Vreelandella piezotolerans: one gene and its partner. The protein of the gene in region 2 interacts with the protein of the main gene of each other region in a pairwise test. Links are inferred from orthologs where the notes say so. Each region holds a gene or a part of one and is shown on either strand. Other genes may lie near its edges.

Region 1 (3,587 bases), 1.1 Mb from region 2 along the record:
CGGCGCCGGAGCGGCGTCTTCTTGCTGTTTGGCGGGCGCTTCGTCTGACGACGACGCTTCGTCGGCTTCCGCTTCTGGCTCGGCATCGCTCTCACCGCCACCTTCCACTTCCAGCTCGACGATATCGTCGCCTTCCGAGACTTTATCGCCCTCTTTGACCAACACTTTGATCACCTTGCCGCCTTTCGGGGCCGGTACGTCCATGCTGGCTTTGTCGGATTCCAGAGTGATCAGGGTGTCTTCCGCTTCGATGACGTCGCCTTCTGACACCGCAATCTCGATGATTTCGACATCGGTATCCCCACCGATGTCGGGAACTTTGATGATTTCGCTACTCAAGGTCGCGCTCCTTCCAAATCGGATCGAGCCGGCGGACATCTGTCCGCCGGGCAGCGGTTTAGCTGGTCAGCGGGTTCGGCTTGTTGGCATCGATGCCATACTTCTTCAGCGCTTCGCCAACCTGCTTGCGATCAAGCTCACCACGGTCGGCCAGCGCACGCAGCGCAGCAACGGTGACGAAGTAGCGGTCTACTTCGAAGAAGTAGCGCAGCTTCTCGCGGGTATCGGAACGACCAAAGCCGTCGGTACCCAACACGGTGTAATCACTGGGCACCCAAGCACGTACTTGATCCGCGTAGAGCTTCATGTAGTCGGTAGACGCAATCACCGGACCATCACGACCTTCCAGGCACTTGGTAACGTGGGGCTTGTTGGCCTCGGCATCCGGGTTGAGGAACGCTTCACGCTCCAACAGCAGCGCTTCACGACGCAATTCGTTGAAGCTGGTCACGCTCCAGATGTCGGCACCGATGCCCCAGTCGTTGGCCAGCAGTTCGGCGGCGGCTTCCACTTCGCGCAAAATGGTGCCCGAGCCCATCAGCTGAACGCGACCTTTGTCACCCTTCGTCTCTTTGAGCAGGTACATGCCCTTGACGATATCGTCGGCCGGTACGTCCTCGAGTTCGGGGTGCTCGTAGTTCTCGTTCATCACGGTCAGGTAGTAGAAGCAGTTCTCCTGATCGGTGAACATGCGCTTCAAACCATCCTGAACGATGACCGCCACCTCATGACCGTAGGTCGGGTCGTAGCTGCGGCAGTTAGGGATGGTGGACGCCTGAATCAGGCTGTGGCCATCCTGGTGCTGCAGGCCTTCACCGTTGAGCGTGGTACGCCCAGCGGTACCGCCGACCATGAAGCCACGCGCCTGCAAGTCGCCTGCGGCCCAGGCCAAGTCGCCGATACGCTGGAAGCCGAACATCGAGTAGTAGATGTAGAACGGCAGCAGCGTGACGTTGTTGTTGCTGTAGGAGGTCGCAGCGGCAATCCACGCCGACATCGCGCCTGCTTCGGAAATCCCCTCTTCGAGAACCTGACCTTTCTGGTCCTCGCGGTAGTACATGATCTGGCCCTTATCGACCGGCTCGTACTTCTGACCTTCAGAGGTGTAGATACCGAGCTGGCGGAACATACCTTCCATACCGAAGGTACGCGCTTCGTCCGGAATGATCGGCACGACCTGTTTGCCCAGCTTCTTATCTTTCACCAGGCCGTTCAGAATACGCACGAACGCCATGGTGGTAGACACTTCGCGCCCTTTGGAGCCGCCCATTTGCGAGGCAAAGGTCTTGTCTTCCAGGGTCGGAATGTCCAGCGGCTCGAACGTGCTGCGGCGACTCGGCAGATAGCCGTTAAGACGCTCGCGCTGCAAGTGCATGTACTTGAGTTCGGGAGAGTCCTCTTCCGGCTTGTAATACGGCACGTCCTTGAGCTGCTCGTCGGTGAGCGGAATACCGAAACGGTCGCGGAATTTCTTCAGCGCTTCGTACTCCATGCTCTTGACCTGGTGCGCTTCGTTGGCCGCTTCGCCATCGCCGCTGCCCATGCCGTACCCTTTGATGGTGTGCGCCAGGATGACGGTGGGCTTGCCATTGGAGGTATTGACCGCTTCGTGATAGGCCGCGTAGACCTTGAACGGGTCGTGACCGCCACGGTTGAGCTTCCAGATATCTTCGTCGGAGAGGTCTTTGACCATTTCTTCGGTTTCCGGGTACTTACCGAAGAAGTGCTCACGGGTGTAAGCACCGCCGTTCGCCTTGTAGTTCTGGTACTCGCCGTCGACCGCCTCGTCCATGCGTTTTTGAAGGATGCCTTTCTTATCCTTCTCGAATAGCGGATCCCAGTGACGCCCCCAAACGACCTTGATCACGTTCCAACCGGCACCGCGGAAGACGCCTTCGAACTCGTCCATGACGCGGGAGTTACCGCGTACCGGGCCGTCCAAGCGCTGCAGGTTACAGTTGATGACGAAGATCAGGTTATCGAGGTTCTCACGGCCCGCCAACGAGATCGCGCCCAGGGATTCCGGCTCGTCACACTCGCCGTCGCCCATGAAGCACCAGATCTTGCGGTCGTGCATGTCTTTCAGCTCACGGTGATGCAGATACTTCATCACGTGGGCTTGATAGATGGCCTGAATCGGGCCCAGACCCATGGACACCGTGGGGAACTGCCAGTAATCCGGCATTAGCCACGGGTGCGGGTAAGAAGAGAGGCCGTCGCCGTCGACTTCGCGACGGAACTTGTCCATTTGCTCTTCGGTCAGGCGACCTTCCAGGAACGAACGCGCGTAGATACCCGGCGCTACGTGACCCTGAATGTAAATCAAGTCGCCTTCGAAATCGCCTTTAGGGGCACGGAAGAAGTGGTTGAACCCCACATCATATAGCGTGGCAGACGACATGAAGCTTGCAATGTGACCACCCAAGCCCGGGTTGGCCCGGTTGTTACGAATGACCTGTGCAATGGCGTTGTAACGGATCAAAGAGCGAATACGGCGCTCCATGAACAGATCGCCAGGCATGGGCGCTTCGCGGTGAACCGGAATCGTATTACGGTGGGGGGTTGTCACCGAGAAGGGCACCTTCATCCCGTCCCGGCGCAGGCGATCCGCCAGGCGGGTCATCAGGTAGCGGGCACGATCTTCGCCCTCACGATCCAGTACCGATTCCAGGGATTCCAGCCACTCCGTGGTTTCGACCGGATCGAGATCTTCTCTTGTCTCCAGACTCATAGAGGTCTCTCCGAATGACGATAAATGACAATGAGCCCCGCCAACCCTTCGGGCCTGGGGCGGCTGCGGTGTTGGGCCACCACAGGCCATGCAATGGCACGACGCGTTTGCATCGTACGGGGGTTTTCGTTCTACATTCAACGAGCTACGCTCGCCTTGATGTAGTAAAGCTACACGTATAGAGTGAAGGTTAGCCTTTTGTATATGCGAAGATACCGCAAAGTCGCCACGCTGCCAATTCCAGTGAAACGTAAAAGGCTATCCAAAACAAACTATTGCACTGCAACATAAGCGCTTTATAAGACCTTTGTCGCTACGACTAACACCCCCAAAATGTAGTTAAACTACCGTTTTATTACCTGCCTCAAGAATCACTTAACATGGCTTTTTAACCAACGGGCTTACTCTAATTAAAAGGTAGCAAGTGTCAGCTGTTGGCGAAAATACGCCCAGTCGAAAGCGGGCCCTGGGTCGGTCTTACGCAGCGGCGCCACCTTGGCGTGGCTGGTGATACGCT
Region 2 (3,146 bases):
TGGGGGGCACAGCCAGAGGCAGAGTATCGCGCGCTGCTCGAAGGCGGCGGCATCGTCGTGTCGACCACCTGGCATGAGTTCCAAGGATTGGCCATCATGGAAGCCACCCAACGAGGTGCCACGCCGCTAGTGCCGGACCGGCTTTGCTTCCCGGAGCTTTACCCAAATGAATATCGCTATGATGGCACGCAAGAGGGGCTGTTTCATCGTTTAAAAGCGTGGTTATTGGATCCGACGTGCCAGCCTGCGCCGCTTGACACGTGCTCCTGGGAGTGGCCGCAGTGGCAAGCCGTATATCGTCAACTGCTGATGCAAGGGGCGTCGAGTGACTCCATGCGCCGGGTGGGCCAGTGAACGATCGCCGTATGGCGGCGCATCTTGTCGGCAAGCCCAGGGTGATGATCACGAATCACCTGCTCGGCAAAATTCGATAAAAATCGCGATTTCAATACGGCCCTCGCACGGTCCACACCGCTATCTTGATAAGGCGTTGACGCCAAAAGCATAAAACCGTCCTTGGGAATTCGCCCCGCACGCATGTTGGCCTCGATAATGCTTGCGGCGGTCGACAATGGGGCCGCCAGGTCTGGTCCGTAGGGACCGATGATCAACGCGGTGTTAGGTAGGTGCAAGAAGTCGAAGCCGCGTCCAATGCAGATGACCCACTCGCGATGCTCGATTTCGAGCTCTCGGGTCACGCCGCTTAGCTCGCTTACATGGGCCATGTTGCCCAGCAGCAGCGGCAGCAGATCTCGTTGAACATCATCAGGCATGTCGGGACAAAGGCTCGCTAACGTGGCATGTAAATCATTCGCTGGTCGATCGATCCAGTCGCGTATATCGAGCACCTCGCCACCTTGGCCGTGAAGAATCATGGCGTCGCTGTCGGTTTCAAAGCCGCACACGAGCGGGTAGACCTGCTGATGGTCGTGGCCAAACAGCTGGCCTGCTTGCTGAGCAATGGCGTACGCGTGGGCTTTGGCCGCGTCGGCATCGCAGTTGAACCCGGCGCACCCCCGTGCGGGATGTCCGCTGGAAAAATGGTAAGTAATCAGCAACAGCGTGGCGCGACCGCTCTGAGTGGCTTGCAAGACAGTCTCGGTGAGCAGCTCGCCGAGATAAGGCCAGCCTAGGTCGAAAATACCGCCTAGATTACGAAACGGTGTGATGATTCCAAGCGGTGTCTGCGTGGCGTGGGGAATATGGATTCGGCCATCCATACATTTCATCACCACAATCGACGTCGGATGCTTGGCCATATAGCGCTGGCGGGCCAGCCAGGCATCGGGGCTGCAAAAACGTTCGGCGTGCTGCCTGGAAAGTTGCAGCAGGGCATCGATACGCTGGGTAATAGGCTGGCGGTAGAGGTCAGCAGTGGTGCTTGGCATGGGACGATCCTGGCGGTGGCATGCCGTTAGGCAAGCTCGGTCTTTTCTTTATAGTCGCACAGATCTTCGATGATACAGCTACCGCAGCGAGGTTTTCGCGCAATGCACGTGTAACGCCCATGTAGTATCAGCCAATGATGGGCGTCTTGCTTGAAGACACTGGGGACATGGCGCAGCAGCTTTCGTTCGACCTCGATGACGTCCTTGCCCTTGGCGATGCCGGTGCGGTTCGATACGCGAAAAATGTGCGTATCCACCGCAATGGTAGGCTGACCAAAGGCCGTATTTAAAATCACATTGGCGGTCTTGCGACCCACCCCGGGGAGCGCCTCAAGCGCTTTGCGAGTTTGCGGGACCTGACCGCCATGCTGGTCGACCAGCAGGTGGCAGGTTTTCATGAGATTGTCTGCCTTGGTATTGAACAGCCCAATGGTTTTGATGTGCTGTTTTAGGCCGTCGATACCTAGTTCGATAATGGCTTGGGGCGTATTGGCGACCGGAAAAAGCCGGGCCGTTGCTTTGTTGACGCCTACGTCGGTGGCTTGGGCGGAAAGCAGTACCGCCGCGAGCAGCTCGAACGGCGTGCTCCAGTTGAGTTCGGTGGTGGGGTGCGGGTTTTCCGCCTGTAGGCGCGCGAAAATCTCATGACGCTTTTGGGCATTCATGGTGTGTTCTCTTGGTTACTTGATGGTGCCGGTCACTCGCACGCGCCGCTCGGCGCGCGGGGTGCTCGTCGTCGGCGCTGCCCGGAAAGCGCGCCGCGCATCCAGCGCATTTTTGAGTGCGATCAAAAGCCCGGCTACGAAGAAAGCGCCAGGCGGCAGAAGGAAAAAGAGAAACTGGTAATCCGCCACCAGGGTGATCTGCCAGTCAGCGGCCACGGGCCCCAACAGCAGCGCCATGTCGCTCAACAGGGTGCCCTGGCCCATGAGCTCGCGAATCGCGCCCATGAGCACCAGCACGGCACCAAACCCCAATCCCATCATCAAACCATCGATCGCCGCGGGCAGCACGGGTTGGCGGGAGGCAAACGCCTCCGCGCGACCCAATATGGCGCAGTTGGTCACGATAAGCGGAATGAAGATGCCTAGTATTTGATACAGCGAATAAACAAACGCGGCCATCAGCAGCTCGGCGCAGGTCACGAAGGCGGCAATCACCATGACGAACGCAGGCAAGCGCACGGCACTGGGCACTTGGTGGCGAATCAGCGAGATCGTCGTGCTGGACCCCACCAGCACCAACAGTGTCGCCAGCGCCAAGCCTAATGCGTTCACTACGCTGGCGCTGACGGCCAGCAGTGGGCATAGCCCGAGTAATTGCACCAGCGCTGGATTGTTCGACCAAAGCCCTTCACGGGCCAGCTCTCTCCATTGGCTCATAGGGCTGACTCCTGCCGGGCGAGCTGTTGGTGATAATAGCGTAACGTATCGTGTACGGCGTTGATCACGGCCCGTGGCGTGATCGTTGCGCCGGTAAAACTGTCGAAGTCGCCGCCCTCTTTACGAACCGCCCAGCCGCTGGGGGATAGGCTTTGTAGGCTCAATCCGTCGAACGATGTGATCCAGTCGCTCCGGGAGCGTTCGATATCGTCGCCAAGCCCTGGCGTCTCTTGATGGTGAGTGACGCGCACACCGGTTATCTCGCCGCTCTGGTCAATGGCTACTAGCAGGCGAATCTCGCCATTATACCCTTGGCGGGTAACGACCGGCAGAATGGTGACGGCGTCGCCGCCTTGCTGCACCCGCCAACCCTCTT

What was found.
Region 1: the proteins of nth (region 2) and aceE interact in binary tests that used the Escherichia coli proteins (3 or more experiments, as listed by UniProt). The link is inferred for Vreelandella piezotolerans from one-to-one orthologs.

What each region holds. Positions count from the first base shown.
Region 1 is NZ_CP048602.1:3,095,092-3,098,678, forward strand. Bases 198-3,462 are described here. They hold aceE (pyruvate dehydrogenase (acetyl-transferring), homodimeric type), read right to left. Parts: upstream 3,071-3,462; coding sequence 398-3,070; downstream 198-397. Other genes in these bases: aceF (pyruvate dehydrogenase complex dihydrolipoyllysine-residue acetyltransferase), read right to left, coding at 198-339. Also shown: more of aceF, read right to left, coding at 1-197; 1,6-anhydro-N-acetylmuramyl-L-alanine amidase AmpD, read right to left, coding at 3,481-3,587. UniProt on the Escherichia coli protein: Component of the pyruvate dehydrogenase (PDH) complex, that catalyzes the overall conversion of pyruvate to acetyl-CoA and CO(2).
Region 2 is NZ_CP048602.1:2,002,833-2,005,978, reverse strand. Bases 235-3,058 are described here. They hold nth (endonuclease III), read right to left. Parts: upstream 2,054-3,058; coding sequence 1,415-2,053; downstream 235-1,414. Other genes in these bases: rsxG (electron transport complex subunit RsxG), read right to left, coding at 2,767-3,058; GYM47_RS09220 (electron transport complex subunit E), read right to left, coding at 2,069-2,770; GYM47_RS09230 (hypothetical protein), read right to left, coding at 300-1,388; GYM47_RS09235 (tRNA-queuosine alpha-mannosyltransferase domain-containing protein), read left to right, coding at 235-354. Outside these bases: more of GYM47_RS09235, read left to right, coding at 1-234; more of rsxG, read right to left, coding at 3,059-3,146. UniProt on the Escherichia coli protein: DNA repair enzyme that has both DNA N-glycosylase activity and AP-lyase activity. The DNA N-glycosylase activity releases various damaged pyrimidines from DNA by cleaving the N-glycosidic bond, leaving an AP (apurinic/apyrimidinic) site.